DNA from 2 places in the Arthrobacter sp. Y3225209 genome. Region 2 is predicted to be linked to the other one. Evidence: riboswitches for the same ligand, from Rfam matches in the RefSeq annotation. Region 2 holds a riboswitch; the other holds the start of a gene.

Region 1 (7,790 bases), on a different contig from region 2:
CGGCACCCTGCAGGCCGAAACCGTACCGGACGCCGTCCTGCGCGAGGCCGAACAGGTGGAACTGGTTGACCTGGCGCCGCAGTCCCTGCGGGGACGGCTGGCCGACGGGGTGATCTACCCGGCCGAACGCGTGGACGCCGCGCTGTCCAACTACTTCAGGCTGGGCAACCTCACCGCGCTGCGCGAGCTGGCCCTGCTGTGGCTGGCGGACGAGGTGGACTCGGCACTGAACCGGTACCGTGCGGAACAGGGCATTCACCGTAAATGGGAAGCCCGGGAACGGGTTGTCGTGGCCCTGACCGGCGGCCCCGAAGGACGAACGCTGCTGCGCCGGGGTGCGCGGATAGCCGCCCGGTCGGCCGGCGGGAAACTGCTGGCCGTCCACATTGCCGGTGCGGACGGGCTGCGCGGAGCAGAGCCCGGGGAGCTGGCGGCGCAGCGGATCCTGGCGGAAAAACTGGGCGGCACCTTCCACCAGGTGGTGGGCCACGACATTCCCAAGGCACTGGTGGACTTTGCCCGCGGCGTCAACGCCACACAGCTGGTAGTCGGCGTGAGCCGCCGCCCGCGGATTGCGGCGCTGCTCTCCGGCCCCGGGATCGGTGCCACCGTGATCCGGGAGTCGGGGGACATTGATGTCCACATCGTGTCCCACTCGGCGGCAGCACGGGCGCTGGTGCTGCCGCACTTCGGCGGTGCACTCTCCAGGCGCCGCCGCCTGCTGGGTTTTGCCCTGGCCCTGGCCGGAGGTCCGCTGCTTACCGCCGGGCTGGTGGCCGTCCGGAGCGCCGAGACCATCACCGGCGACGTCCTGAGCTACCAGCTGCTGGTGATTCTGGTGGCGCTGGTGGGCGGGATCTGGCCGGCACTGTTCGCCGCGCTGCTTTCGGGTCTCACACTGGACTTCTTCTTTATCCAGCCGCTCTACACGGTCACGGTTGCCACGCCCTCCCACATGCTGGCCCTGGGCCTGTATGTGGTGAACGCGCTGCTGGTCAGCTACGTGGTGGATGCGGCGGCGCGCCGTGCCCGCACCGCCCGGCGGTCGGCGTCGGAATCCGAACTGCTGGCTTCGGTCGCGGGCAGCGTGCTGCGGGGTGAGGATGCCCTGGCCGCCCTGGTGGGGCGCACCCGTGAGGCGTTTACCCTGGGCGCGGCGCGGCTGAGGGCGGACGGCATGGACCTGTACGCCGACGGCGACTGGCCGGCAGATCTCCCGCCGGGGGACCCGGCCTTCACCCGGCTGCCGGTGGGGGAGCGCGCCTTCCTGGATCTGTGGGGGCGTGAACTGGCGGCTTCGGACCGCCGGCTGCTGGCGGTGATCACCGCCCAGCTGGAAGCGGCACTGGAGCACCGGGAACTGACCGAGACGGCCCGCGGGCTCGGGTCCCTGGCCGAGGCGGACAAGGTACGCACGGCGTTGCTGGCCGCCGTCGGACACGACCTGCGCCGGCCGCTGACGGCGGCCACCGCCGCGGTTACCGGACTGCGGGCCACGGACGTCACCTGGTCCGAGCAGGACCGCAGCGAGCTGCTTGCCACTGCCGAGGAATCACTCGCGTCCCTTTCCACGCTGGTGACCAGCCTGCTGGACGTCAGCCGGCTGCAGGCGGGGGTGGTCGGGGTAAACCTGGAGCCGCTGAATGTTGCCGATGCCGTGCTGCCGGCACTGGAGGAACTGGACCTGGGCCCGGCCGAGGTGGAACTCGGGATTCCTGTGGACGGCCGGAATGTCCTTGCCGATCCGGTGCTGCTGCAGCGTGTGCTGGTCAATCTCCTGGCTAACGCCGTGCGGTTCAGCCCGGAGTCGGCCAGAGCCGTGCTGGCCGTGAGCGAGTTTTCCGGACGGGTGGAAATCCGTGTCATAGACTCGGGCCCCGGTGTCCCGGAACCACGGCAACCGGACATCTTCACGCCGTTCCAACGGCTGGGCGACACGGACAATCAAACCGGCCTGGGGCTGGGACTGGCTCTGGCGAAGGGATTCACTGAAGGTATGGGCGGAACCCTGGAGGCCGAAGACACACCCGGCGGCGGGCTGACCATGGTCCTTTCCCTGCCTGCCGCGGACCGTGTGTCCGCCGGGGCAGGCGGCCTGCCGGTGGGGGCCCGATGAGAATCCTGCTGGCCGACGACGATACACAGATACTGCGCGCCCTGCGCATCACGCTCGCCGCGTACGGGTACGAGGTGGTGACCGCCGAGAGCGGCAGTGCAGCCATCCGTAAAACCGTGGATACCCATCCTGACCTGCTGGTCCTGGACCTGGGCATGCCCGGGTTGAGCGGGATGGATGTCATTGAGGCGGTCCGCGGCTGGAGCGCGGTGCCCATCCTGGTGGTATCCGGCCGGATGGATCCTGCGGACAAGGTCCGTGCACTGGACCTCGGCGCTGACGACTATGTGACGAAGCCCTTCTCCACCGAGGAGTTGCTGGCCCGCATCCGTGCCCTGTCCCGCCGGACACCGGCCGCGGCAGGGCCGAGCGAAATATCCTTCGGCTCGGTGCGTGTCGATCTGGCTGCCCGGCGGATTATCCGGCTGCCGGACGGGTCCGACATCCGCCTTACGCCTACTGAATGGCGCCTGCTGGCGGCCCTCCTGGCACACCCGGGCATGTTGGTGACGCGGGATACCCTCCTGCACGACGTCTGGGGGCCGGGCACCACCGATACGGGCTACCTGCGGCTGTACATCGGGCAGCTGCGCCGCAAACTGGAGGTAGACCCCGGGTGTCCCGAGCATCTGCTGACCGAGCACGGCATGGGGTACCGGTTTGTGCCGTAACGGCGCTGGAAACGCAAAAGAGTCCGTCCCCCTTCAGGGAACGGACGCTTTTGCGTAGCTACGGCAGGATTGCCGTGCGCGGACGGGCCGCTAAGCCTTATGCGCGGTAGAACACGGGGCCGGAGCCGACGTTGACGGACTGGACCACGGTCTGGTTGCCGTTCCAGCCGCTGTGGATGGCCTCGCCGTTGCCGATGTAGATGGCAATGTGGGCCAGGCCCATGCCGCCGTCGGCGTAGTAGACCATGTCACCGGGCTCCGGAGTGGAGACCTGGGTGCCGTAGGCAGCCAGCTGTGCGGGGGCAAGGTCGCCCACGGAGTGGCCGGCGGCGCGCAGGGCAACCTCAACCAGGACGGTGCAGTCCTGGGCGGCGCCCAGCTGCGAGTACGCCGATGCCAGCATGGTGGCGTTGCTGCCGGTGGCAGCAGCGGCGGCGGGAGCCGGGGCCGGGGTAACCGAAGTGGCCTGGGTGCTGATGATGCCGTTGTCCGCGGCAGCAGGGGCAACCGGTGCGGCGTAGGCCTCGGTGGTGTAGGTGGCGGCAGCGTAATCCAGGGCAGCCGGTGCGGCTGCTGCCTCGCCGGAGACGGTAATGACGTCGCCGGGGTAGATGATCGATGCCATGGACAGGCCGTTCAGGGCGAAGACACTGTCCAGGCTGACGCCGTAGTTGGCGGCAATGGCGCCCAGGGTGTCACCGGACTGAACGGTGTGGGTGGTGCTGGCGGCTGCCGGAGCGGCAACGGGAGCGGCTTCAGCCACGGGGGCTGCGACCGGTGCGGCCGGAGCTGCAGCCTGGGTCGGCGTGTAGTTGTCGTTCGCTACGACGCCTGCGGAGGCCGGTGCGGCCATTCCGAGCATCAGGCCGGATCCGGCGGCTACAACGGCTGCGGTGCTGCCGATGGTCCGTCCGCGGCTGACGGTGGTCTGTGAGATGGTGGACCAAACGCCGGCGGTCTCGGCACGGTGACGTCCACGGTTCTTATTGAATGACATGTTGATTTACCTCTCCCGATACCTGCGAGGTGAGCTGTCGGATGCGGATGGGAGACACCCGGTCATCGGAGTGAATCCGGCGACTTAACCCCAAGGATTCGTGGAACCCGTTATTGGTTCCCCCGCCCCTGCCGTGATGGTGCGTTCTGTGGACCCCGGATAAGCGGCAGAGCTAGGTAACTAGTCCGGGGGAGCCGCGTTCAGAGCGGCATGGAAATAACCGTACAAGATGGTTACGGTTGGATAACCATTTAGTGATCCGGTTCTCTGCAGCGTGTGAGTGGCGCCTCGATGTGCTAGTCACTCCGGCCCCAGCAATGCCATCCAATGCCATGCCGTCACACTGTTCCCGCCGATTTTTCAGGCCTGACTGTTGTCCGGCGCCGGGGGCGCATAACGGATGTTGTATATGGTGCACGTGATGCCAGGGATACACCGCCGTTCCGCAGACAAAAAATGTGAAGTCGCTCTCCCTGGCGGATCTGGGTTGCCGGTACGCCAGCTCTCCTGCATAAGATACTTAGGCTACCTTTCAATCGAGGGCAGCCTCAACGATGCACAGGAGTAACGCGAGTGTCAGGCAGCAGCCAGAAACTATGGACCAGGGGATTCGTGCTGGCGATTGTCACGAACCTGTTCATTTCCCTCGTTTTTTACCTGCTGATGACCACCATGGCGCTCTACGCGGTGCAGGAGTTCGCCGCGTCGGACAGCGCCGCCGGCTTTGCCTCCGGTTCGTTTGTGATCGGCGCTCTTGCCGCCCGGGTCTTTGCCGGAAAGTTCCTTGATTTCGTTGGCCGCCGGCGCATGCTGATCGCCAGCCTCGCAGTTTTCGTAGCCGCTTCGGTGCTCTACATCCCGGCCTCGAACCTGGGCGTGCTGCTGGCAGTGAGGCTGCTCCACGGCGCCGCCTTCGGTGCCGCCAGCACCAGCCTCTCAGCCTCGGTTATGGGGCTTATCCCCGCCCACCGGCGCGGGGAAGGCACCGGATACTTCGGCATCTCCACCACCCTGGCCACCGCCGTCGGGCCGTTCCTGGCCGTGCTCCTGGTGGACTCGGCCAGCTACCGTGCGCTTTTCCTGTTTGCTGCCGCCTGCGCCGCCGTCGCCCTGATCCTCTCCCTGGTGCTGCGGCTGCCCGAGCGCACGCCGGGCCCGGAGGAACTGAAGAACAAGTGGCGCATGCACCTGAGCGACATCCTCTATGTGTCCGTGCTTCCCATTGCCTCGGTAATGTTCATTGCCGGTGCCGCCTACGCGGGCATCCTTTCCTTCCTGAACTCCTACGCCCAGACGGAGGGCCTGGTCCTCGGGGCAAGCCTCTTCTTTGTGGTCTATGCCGGGGTGGTGCTGGTATCGCGGCTCTTCGTTGGCCGGATCCAGGACCGCCACGGAGACAACGCCGTGGTCTACCCCACGCTTCTCTCCTTCGCCGCCGGCCTGGCGCTCCTTGCATACGCCCCCAATGACACTGTCATGGCCGTGGCCGGCGTCTTCGTCGGGTTCGGCTTCGGTGCCCTGATGCCGTGCGCCCAGGCCATCGCAGTGGGCATGGCCGCACCGGCACGGATTGGCCTGGCCACGTCCACGTTCTTCATCTTTATGGACGCCGGGGTGGGTCTGGGCCCGCTCCTGCTGGGAGTGCTGCTGCCGCTGAGCGGGTTCCACGGCATGTACTGGGTCCTCGCTGCGGTGCTGCTGGGCAATACGGTGCTGTACTACTTTGTCCACGGCCGCAAGGACCGGCGGCCGGACCATACCGCCTTCGTGGCTCAGGACACGCCCGCCGCCTGACGGGGTACCCTCGTTCCACAAGCGAGGGGAGCAGGCCCATGGCACGCGAGGCGGAAACACTGACGGTTCCCGGTCCGGACGGGGAACGCGAGATACGGATTTCAAGTCCCGGACGGGTGCTCTGGCCCGTCCCGGGGATCACCAAGCTCGATCTGGCGCGCTACATGGCGGACGTGGGTGAAGCCTTTATTCGGGCCAACGGGGACCGGCCGGTCTCCCTTGAGCGTTTCCCCGAAGGAATCGAGGGGGAAGTGTTCTTCTCGAAGAATCCGCCCCGGGGCATGCCGGAGTGGATGCGCGGGGTTACGGTGACCTATCCCAGTGCCCGGTCCCACCCGCAGGTGGTGCTGGATGAGCCGGCGGCCGCGGTCTGGGCGGTGCAGATGAACACAGTGGTGTTCCACCCCTGGCCCTCGCGGGCGGAGAATACGGACAATCCTGATCAGCTGCGCATCGATCTGGACCCCCAGCCGGGCACGGACTTCGACGACGCCGTCCCGGCCGCGCTGGAACTGCGCTCCATCCTCGCCGAGGCGGGTCTGGAGGGGTATATCAAGACCTCCGGCAACCGCGGCATCCACCTCTTTGCCCCGATCCGGCCGGAGCATGAGTTCCAGGATGTCCGCCATGCCGTCATTGCCGCAGCGCGGGAGGTAGAGCGGAGGATGCCGGAGAAGGTGACCACCGCATGGTGGAAGGAAGAGCGCGGCCGGCGTGTATTCGTGGATTTCAACCAGGCCAACCGGGACCGGACCATGGCAGGGGCCTACAGCCCGCGCGCCCTCCCGGATGCCCCCGTCTCCTGCCCGATCAGCTGGGAAGAACTCGAACAGGTGCATCCGGGTGACTTCACCATTGCCACAATTCCCGAGCGGCTGCGTACGGTAGGGGATCCGTGGGCCGACATGTATGCACGGCCCGGCTCCATCGACGTGCTGCTGGGCTGGTGGGAGCGGGACCTGGCCAACGGGCTGGGCGAGCTGCCCTTCCCGCCGGACTATCCCAAGATGCCGGGGAGCCGCCCCGGGTCCAGCCCAGCCGGGCCCGCCGCAAGGACTGACGGACCCGTACCCGGGCCGGGTTTCCTCCCCGGCCAGGTGCCCCCGGCAGACTCCGGCGGCGCCGGAATCCGCTGCGGGCCTGCGCGGGACGGGCTACGCCTTTGCGACCGTAATGGACCACTCCGCCGGACCGGTCTTGGAGAAGTCCGTGACCGGGTAGCCGCTTTCGGCCGCCCAGCGGGGGATGGCGTCCGTGGCCTGGGTGCAGTCGAAGTTGATGACCAGCTCATCGCCCGCAGTCATGGTTTTCATGGCCTCCTTGGCTTCAACCAGAGGGAAGGGGCAGACGGATCCGTTGGTTTCCAGGGTTACTTTTGCCACGGTGTGACTCCTTTGTGGTGGGGTTTCGGGTGGATGGATGAATGAAACGGCTGCGGGTGGGGCAGCGGAGGTCATACTCCCGCCGGTACGCGCGCAGCTGCGGGTGCCTGCCGGCGGTTCATGATGGTCAGCTTCGCGGCCAGGCCGGTGCCCAGGATCATAAAGACCAGGGCTGTCCAGCCCTGGAAGCTGAACTGCGCCGTCTGCACCATGGCGTTGCCGATGGTGCACCCGCCGGCCAGTGCGGCGCCAATGCCCATCAGCGCGCCTCCGCCCAGGCTTTTTATGACGGTGGCGGCGTCCGGCACCCTGACCCGGAATTCTCCGCTGCCCTTAGCGGCAATGAAGGAGCCAAGGAGGATGCCGACAACCAGGAACACGCCCCAGTCCACCAGCTCGGCGTCACCGGTCACCAAATAGCCAACAAGCTTGGAGGAGGGTGTGGTGATGCCCAGACCGTCTTCGCGGCCCGTGGCCCAGCTGAGCGGCCAGGCGGCAATGGCAATAATGCCGATGACCACCGCGGTGGCGAAGGCATTCCACGGCTTCTCGAACAACAGGTGTGCCAGGCCGGTTTTGGAAGGTGGCAGGGCGGCCATGGCGATGCGGGGCTTGTTCAGGTGATGCCGGACCGCCAGCGCGACGGCGGCAACCAGTACGGCGACAAACAGCCACGGAGAAACACCCAGGACGGTGTAAAAGTTGCTTTGTTCCACGGTCACTGAGCGCATGGCCGTGTTGAACCCGGCCAGCGGTCCCGTCTTCATGATGGCGGCGAAGAGGGCATAGGTAATCAGGGCAAGCCAGCTGCCCACCAGGCCTTCACCTGC
Region 2 (7,790 bases):
CAAGAGTATGCCGGGATTCGCAACTTGGCCATTTTCACGCGCAAAACCCCGGCGGACACACCACTCCCCCGCTCCGCTTCCCCGCCCCAGCGACGACGGCGGGGTGCGGGTGTATCAAAGGGCCGGAGGGGTTAGACGGGCCGGGCGGGTTAAAAGGAATGGATTAAAGCCGGAAGGCTCCCCCCGAAGGAGGAGCCTTGCCGTGGTCTTACAGACTGTCTTACAAACTCACGCCCCGCACTCAGGCAGTGCGTTGATGTGCAGGGGTATTAGCCGCCTACGCGGATGTAAACGCCGCCGGAGCCAAGCTCCGCCGGAGCAACCACTGTGCTGTTTCCGTTGAACCCGCCGTGTACTGCCTGTCCGCCGCCTACGTAGACGGCAATGTGGGCCATGCCCATGCCGCCGTCGGCGTAGTAGATCAGGTCTCCGGGCATGGCCTCGGCTGCACTGACCGTCCGTCCAAGGGACAGGTAGCCGGCCGGCCATCCGTGGAAGTTGATGCCTGCGGCAGCCAGCGAATTGGTGGCCAGCATGGTGCAGTCCTGGCTGACGCCAAGCTGGGCGTAAGCTGCGGCCGCGATGGTTGCGCCAACTCCGGAAGGAACTTCCGGTGCCGGTGACGGGGTTGCCGCGGCCGGTGCTGCAGTTGCGGCACCGGTGGCGGCGCCGCCCTGGGCATTGGTGTTGGCCGTGGCGGGAACTACTTCCTGGGCCTGTACGGTCAGCGTGGGCGTCTCGGCCGGCACAGGCTCGGGAGCGGTGATCACACCGTTGATCCCGTCCCGTTCGAAGGAGACCTGAATGGTCTCCGGTACCTGGACGGGCTGGGCCGCGGAAAGGTTCAGGTTGCTGGTGCGGACATCGCGCAGGGTCTCCGCACCGGAGGCATTGGCGGCAACGCCGGTTGTCAGTACCAGCCCCGAGGCCGCGGCAATAACAGCGGCCTGGCGGCCCACTGTTCCTGCGTTGGCGCTCACGGCACCGGCGAGTGCGTTCAGCGTAGTGGTGCGTTCCACCGGCGCCCGGTGGCGGGCGCGCTCAGTTGTCGAGGTCATGATTCTCCGGCTCTCGAAAAACTGGGCTTAGCTGACCCGGACGAAGCTGGCGCCCGGCAGGTCGGAGAGGCTGTGCAGGCCGGTGTTCATACCGTTCAGCCCGCCGCTGATGACCTGGCCGTTGCCGACGTAGATCGCGACGTGGCCACCGGTGATGACCAGATCGCCGGGCTGCGGGCTGCCGACAACTGCGCCGAACTGGAAGAACTGGCCCGGGGCCAGATCGCCGACGGACTTGCCGACGGAGCGCAGTGCGTTTTCAACCATGGCGGTGCAATCCTGGGCAACGCCGATCTGGCCGTAGGCCGAGGCGACCAGGGCCGCGCCGACGTTGCTGGGAGCAGCGGTTTCCGGTGCGGGTGCGGCAGGAGTGGAGGAAGCCGTCATAACGGCGGCACCGGCAGCGGCCGGGGCAGCTGCGGGTGCGGTTGCTGCAGCGGCGGTCTGTGCTGCCTGGGCAGCCTGTGCAGCTGCCTGCTCGGCTGCTGCGGTTGCTGCTGCTTCTTCTGCTGCAACCTGTGCGCGGTATTCGGATCCATCGATGGAACCGGCGGTAGCGGCCAGCTGCAGAGCGAAGGGGGCGTTGGCGGGAGCGGTGACGCTGCCGTCCACGAAGTTCAGGGTGGTTGCCTCAAGTGCCTGGCGGTCCGTGTTGACGGAGGAAGCCTGTGCAGGAAGTCCTGCAGCCAGCACGAGGCCGGATGCTGCTACTACGACGGCGGCCTGGCGGCCTACGGTACCGGCGTTGGAGCTGACTGCCTTGGATAGCGCGGTGATCGGGTTGGTCTGTACGGTGGCAGCGCGACGGCGGCCATGAGCGTGTGATGACACAAGTTTGCCTCTCCCAATGCCTACGAGGTGAGCTGTCGGATTCGGATGGGAGTCACCCGGTTGCCCGGCCTAATGGCCTTTGCAACTTAACCCCAAGGGTTTCTTTCGAAACCCGAAATTGGTTCCCCCGCCTCTGCCATGCGATTCTGCGAACGGACTTCAAACAGTGGCAGAGCTCGGCGATCTGTTCGAAGGTGCCCGATCGTTGGCGAATCAGGCACGAGGACGAGCGTACAGCAACATTTGCTCTATGTCACGTTCCGATCACGAAACGATATTCGTCCGGTTACAACCAGTCCCGCGGGTCGACTACTTCGCCGTTAACTACGACCTCAAAATGCAGGTGGCAGCCGGTGGAAGCGCCAGTGGTTCCGCTTGCGCCCACCAGGTGTCCGCGCTTGATTTCGGTACCCACGGTGACTGCTGCGCTGGACAGGTGGTTGTACGTGGTCTCTACGCCGTTGCCGTGGTCAATCACCACACGGTTGCCCCCGCCATAGGGGTGCCAGCCGGCAAAAACGACCGTGCCGGAGGCAGCGGCATTTACGGCGGTGCCGCAGGCTGCAGCGAAGTCCTGGCCATTATGCATTTCGCCGGCTTCACCGGTGATGGGGCTGACGCGGTGTCCGAACCCGGAGGTTTCGATCAGGGCGGCGTCCAGCGGAGTGGAGAGTGTGCCCTTGGCGGCGGCGGGAACCACCGTGCTGCCGGCAGCAACCGTAACCGAGGCGAGTTTGGCGTCCGGATCGAAGGCGCTGCTCAAACCTGCCCGGGCGAAGCCGACATTGGCATTCGGGTCAGCCTGTACTGGCGTACTTGTCGCTGCAACCGGTTCCGGCTGCACTGCGGGGTCCCCGGCAGCCGCCGTCGTCGGCAGGGCCGCGGTGAGGATCAGGCCCGACGTGGCAGCGGTAATGGCAACCTTCTGGGCGGCTCCCCCAACGGAGATGGTCTTGGTTTCAGCCCGCCGGCGGCCGGAGGACGTTGAGTTGCGCTGACGCGCAGGCGTAACAGGAGCAGACGCACGGCGCCGGCCCGAAGCAGCATGCTTCGACAAGTAATTCCCTCTCTTGGATCGCCTACGAAGTTAGCTGTCGGATTCGAGTAGAGAAACTCGGCCTCCGGTCCGGCGGCGTGCAGGCGGCTGGGCGTGCACGGCTGTCGGCGTCCGGAAGGCTTCACCCCAAGGCAGCTGTGCTGCCGGAAAGTGGGTCCTCCGCCCCTGCCTGAACGGTTGGTACTCCGGTCCGCTGGCAGGGCTCGGCGGACGGACCGGATAACGATGGTGTTTCAACGTCAGGAACTCACTATAGGGTAAACGCCACAAAAGTGACCATTCCGTTACCCGGCGTGGGACACGAAGACGTGCGCCGCAACCTCCGCAGGCAGTTCCAGGGCCCCTTCAATGCCGGGCACACGGACTGAGATATACCCGCCCACTTCTTCCGCGGTGATCCGGGCGCCGGGCCGCAGGCCTGCTTCGTCCAGCTGGGACAGCAGTTCGGGCTCCACCTGGATGGGCTCGGCCAGGCGGACCAGCTTCAGCGGGGCGCCCGGCACAGCTTCAGCGACCATGGAGACCAGGTCATTGACTCCTGAACTGAAGACCTCCGAGGCTACGCCGCCGATCGCTTCCAGGCCCGGGATGGGGTTGCCGTAGGGGGATTCGGTGGGGCGTCCCAGCAGCTCGTAGAGCCGCCGTTCCACCCGTTCACTCATGACATGCTCCCACCGGCAGGCCTCGTCGTGGACGTAGGCCCAGTCAAGGCCGATCACATCGGCCAGCAGGCGTTCGGCCAGCCGGTGCTTCCGCATGACCTCCGTGGCACGGCGCCGGCCGAGTTCGGTCAGCTCCAGCCTGCGGGTTCCCGCGACCACCACCAGGCCGTCGCGCTCCATCCGCCCAACTGTCTGGGACACGGTGGGGCCTGAGTGGCGCAGCCGTTCGGCAATCCGCGCCCGCAGGGCAACAATGTTTTCCTCTTCCAGTTCCAGGATGGTCCTGAGGTACATCTCAGTGGTGTCAATGAGATCCGTCATGACGGGCCGCTCCTACTAAGGAAGAAAGGAGGACAACATACCGCTGCCCCGGGTGTACGCCAACACGTTAGCCTATTCGCCCGACGCCCCGTAAATTGCCCGGCCTGCAGCACATCCTCCCGTGGCCGGGGTCATAAATCGTCCGGTGGAGGAGGGTGCGGCAGAATGGAATTGCATACGCGCTTTCCCCTGACACGCTTGGAGCGATAACCAATGGGCGATACCGCCGCACTGAAGATTCCCGCCGGACTCCTGCCCCGCGACGGCCGGTTCGGCGCCGGACCGTCCAAGGTCCGCCCGGAACAGATCGAGGCGCTTGCGCAGGCCGGAGGCAGCCTGCTGGGCACCTCCCACCGCCAGGCACCCGTGCGCAACCTTGTAGGCAGCATCCGTAACGGCCTCTCCGACCTGTTCTCGGCGCCCGAGGGTTATGAAGTGGTCCTCGGCGTCGGCGGGTCCACCGCCTTCTGGGACATTGCCTCCTTCGGCCTGGTGGAGAACAAGGCCCAGCACCTCTCTTTCGGTGAGTTCGGTTCCAAGTTCGCCGCCGCCACCAACAAGGCGCCGTTCCTCTCCGCATCCAGCATCATCAAGGCCGAACCGGGTACCCGGCCGCAGCCCGTGGCCGAGCCCGGCGTAGATGTTTACGCCTGGCCGCAGAACGAGACCTCCACCGGCGTAGCAGCTCCGGTCCAGCGGGTGCAGGGCGCCGACGACGGCTCCCTGGTCCTCATTGACGCCACTTCCGCTGCCGGCGGGCTGGACGTGGACCTGGCCCAGTCCGATGTGTATTACTTCGCGCCGCAGAAGAACTTCGCGTCCGACGGCGGGCTGTGGCTTGGCATGTTCTCCCCTGCCGCGCTGGAGCGTGCGGCGCGGATCAACGCCGGCGACCGTTGGATCCCCGACTTCCTGAACCTGCAGACGGCCATTGATAACTCGCGGCTGAACCAGACCTACAACACGCCGTCGTTGTCCACTCTGGTGACCCTGAACTCGCAGGTCCAGTGGCTCAACACCAACGGCGGGCTGGCCTTCGCCGCCGGCCGCACTGCCGAATCCGCCGGCCGCATATACTCCTGGGCGGAGAAATCCGCGGTGGCCACACCGTTCGTCGCCCGGCCCGAGGACCGCTCAAACGTGATTGCCACCATCGATTTCGATGACAGCATTGACGCGTCCGCCATCGCTGCGACCCTGCGTGCCAACGGCGTGGTGGATGTGGAGCCCTACCGCAAGCTGGGCCGCAACCAGCTGCGGATTGCCACCTTTGTTGCCATCGAACCCGATGATGTCAGTGCCCTGCTGAACTGCATCGACTACGTGATCGAGCATTCCTGACCCTTCAGGCCAGCAGCATCAGGCGCAGGACCCGGACGCTAGGCGTTGTCCGGGTCCTGCGCCTTTTCCGGGATGTCTGTGGTCATGCTCAGGCGGCGCGGCAGGCTGCGGTCATAGTGGAACCGCATTCCGTAGGTCCGCCACGCCCAGACAAAGCCCAGTGTGGCCGCCACAATGCCGGCAGCGGCCGCTACCCCCAGGCTCCAGCGCGGACCGAAGGCGTTGGAGACCCAGCCGACCACCGGGGCGCCCAGCGGCGTTCCGCCCATGAAGATCGCGAAATACAGCGCCATCACCCGCCCGCGCATTCCAGGTGCGGTGGTGGTCTGCACATAGGCGTTGGCGCTGGTCATCAGTGTGAGGGCGAACAGCCCCACCGGGATCAGCGAGAGTGCGAACAGGATCAGGTTGGGTGCGGCGGCGGAAAGGATGCAGGCGAACCCGAAGGCACCCGCGGCGCCGAAAACAAACCGCAGCCGTGGCCGGTCCCGGCGGGCGGAGAGTAAGGCACCGGATACCGAGCCGATCGCCATCACTGAGTTGAGCACCCCGAAGACCCCTGCATCGCGGCCAAATTCCGTGCGCGCCATTGCCGCTATATATATGGCAAAGTTCATGCCGAACGTGCCGACAATGAAAATGGCGAGCATCACCATCATCAGGTCCGGCCGGTGGCGCACATAGGCCAGCCCCGCCCGGATGCGCCCCTTGCCGGCGGCCGCCTTCGGCATGGCCCGCAGTTCCCCGGCACGCATCTTCAGCAGGGCCACCACCATGGCGCCGAAGGTCAGGGCATTGAGGATAAAGACCAGCCCCGGGCCGACGGCCACGGTCAGCAGGCCCGCGACGGCGGGGCCGATCATCCGTGCCCCGTTAAAGGAGGCGCTGTTCAGGGCCACGGCGTTCGGGAGATCCCGTTCCGAAACCACTTCGGACACAAAAGCCTGCCGTGCCGGACCGTCAATGGCGGAAACAATCCCCAATGCCATGGCAAACGCGTAGACATGCCACAGCTCGGCATGGCCGGAGAGAACCAGCAGGCCCAGGGCGAGGCCGAGACCGCCCATACTGATCTGGGTCAGCAGCAGGACCTTGCGGCGGTTGTAGGTATCCGCAATCAGTCCGGACCAGGGGGCGAGCAGCAGCTGGGGGCCCAACTGCAGGGCCATGACAATGCCCATCGCTGCCGCATTCTGGTCAGTGAGGATGTCATAGACCAGCCAGTCCTGTGCGGTCCGCTGCATCCAGGTGCCGATGTTTGAGACCAGGGCACCGAAAAACCAGATCCGGTAGTTAAAGATGCGTAGGGAACGGAACATCAGTTCAGCGCCCCCTGCGGGATTGATGAACCTGTTGCCGCAACCGTCACGGGTTAGTCGTCCTCCCCGGCACCCGTCGCGTCAGTGGAGGACTGCTGCCCGTCCTGCCGGGGCTCAGCCTGTTCCAGCGCGTCGCGGGCCTCCTGTTCGGCCTGCTCCTTCGCCTGCTGTTCCTGCTCGGCGGCGATATCCTCGGGCCGCAGCCGGTCGGACCACGGCACCCATTCAGGCGCCAACAGGGAATCCTCGGACGGCAGCAGACCCACCTCGCTGACCGTCACCTTTTTACTTCTGGGCATCCGCGCAACCGTGGAGTACCACTGCCATCCGCGGTAACCGGGACGCAGGGCCGCGAACCGGTGGGTTACCAGGCGCTCGGCATCCGCAACGGCGCCCACGTACTCGCCCACTTCTTCTTCAGCTGCGACCTCCAGCAGGCCGGCACGTGCTTCAGCCACTGCTGCGGCCAGGACGGCGTCGGGTTTACCGGGACGGCGCGGAGCCCGCCGCCGGGCCGCGGGAGCTGCCTGGTCGGATCCGGGTTCCGGAGACGTATCGGGAGAGGGGGTTACCGGTGTCATAGTCACTTCAGTACGCGAACCTTATACATCCAGGTCGTCAGCGACGGCGCGCAGGACTGCGGCCACCTTGGCGGCATGTTTCTTTTCCGGGTAGCGCCCGCGGCGCAGGCCGTTGGAGATTCCGTCAAGGAGTTTGATCAGGTCTTCGGTAATCACAGCCATGTCTTCGGCGTCCTTGCGGGTGGCCTTGGCAACCGACGGCGGTGCTTCCAAGATGCGTGCGGAAAGGGCCTGCGGGCCGCGCCGGCCGTCGGCTACGCCGAACTCCATGCGGGTGCCGGGCTTAACCTCGCTGACTCCTGCTGGCAGGGCCGAGGCATGAAGGAATACTTCCTGCCCCTCATCCGTGGCCAGAAAACCAAAACCCTTACCAGTGTCGAACCACTTGACCTTGCCGATAGGCACTTCGGTTACCTCGTTCTTAGTTTTCAGCAAGGCAGGGTTGCCTGCCTTTTCGTGTGACCCGCAGTCCGGCACGGAAGCGGCGCTCCGTACCCCAGAGATACTACGGGGAAGTCTGTTCCCTTTAGAATATCCCGACAAGGGAATCCGCCTCCAAGCCTTCCCCTTTGTCGGCTGGTTTTCCGCTGTTAGCGTTAATAACCATGAGCACCACGCCA

What was found. Region 2 has a riboswitch for cyclic di-AMP ahead of AC5RVB_RS03770 (M23 family metallopeptidase). Riboswitches for the same ligand answer to the same signal wherever they lie in the genome.
Region 1: linked by a shared signal. The riboswitch ahead of AC5RVB_RS04470 (LysM peptidoglycan-binding domain-containing protein) and the one ahead of AC5RVB_RS03770 (M23 family metallopeptidase) in region 2 are both predicted to bind cyclic di-AMP.

The regions. Positions count from the first base shown of each region.
Region 1 covers NZ_JBNHFW010000004.1:120,775-128,564, reverse strand. The annotation lists gene AC5RVB_RS04480 (ATP-binding protein) at 1-2,116, shown strand, start outside; gene AC5RVB_RS04475 (response regulator) at 2,113-2,787, shown strand; gene AC5RVB_RS04470 (LysM peptidoglycan-binding domain-containing protein) at 2,885-3,784, opposite strand; cyclic di-AMP (ydaO/yuaA leader) riboswitch at 3,790-3,936, opposite strand; gene AC5RVB_RS04465 (MFS transporter) at 4,358-5,578, shown strand; partial or broken gene ligD (non-homologous end-joining DNA ligase) at 5,617-6,638, shown strand; gene AC5RVB_RS04455 (sulfurtransferase TusA family protein) at 6,733-6,960, opposite strand; gene AC5RVB_RS04450 (YeeE/YedE family protein) at 7,032-7,790, opposite strand, start outside.
Region 2 covers NZ_JBNHFW010000003.1:201,943-209,732, forward strand. The annotation lists gene AC5RVB_RS03760 (NlpC/P60 family protein) at 270-1,058, opposite strand; gene AC5RVB_RS03765 (NlpC/P60 family protein) at 1,086-1,889, opposite strand; cyclic di-AMP (ydaO/yuaA leader) riboswitch at 1,893-2,050, opposite strand; gene AC5RVB_RS03770 (M23 family metallopeptidase) at 2,176-2,946, opposite strand; cyclic di-AMP (ydaO/yuaA leader) riboswitch at 2,950-3,139, opposite strand; gene AC5RVB_RS03775 (metal-dependent transcriptional regulator) at 3,231-3,929, opposite strand; gene serC (phosphoserine transaminase) at 4,143-5,270, shown strand; gene AC5RVB_RS03785 (MFS transporter) at 5,309-6,589, opposite strand; gene AC5RVB_RS03790 (DUF3027 domain-containing protein) at 6,643-7,170, opposite strand; gene AC5RVB_RS03795 (cold-shock protein) at 7,192-7,575, opposite strand; gene AC5RVB_RS03800 (hypothetical protein) at 7,776-7,790, shown strand, end outside.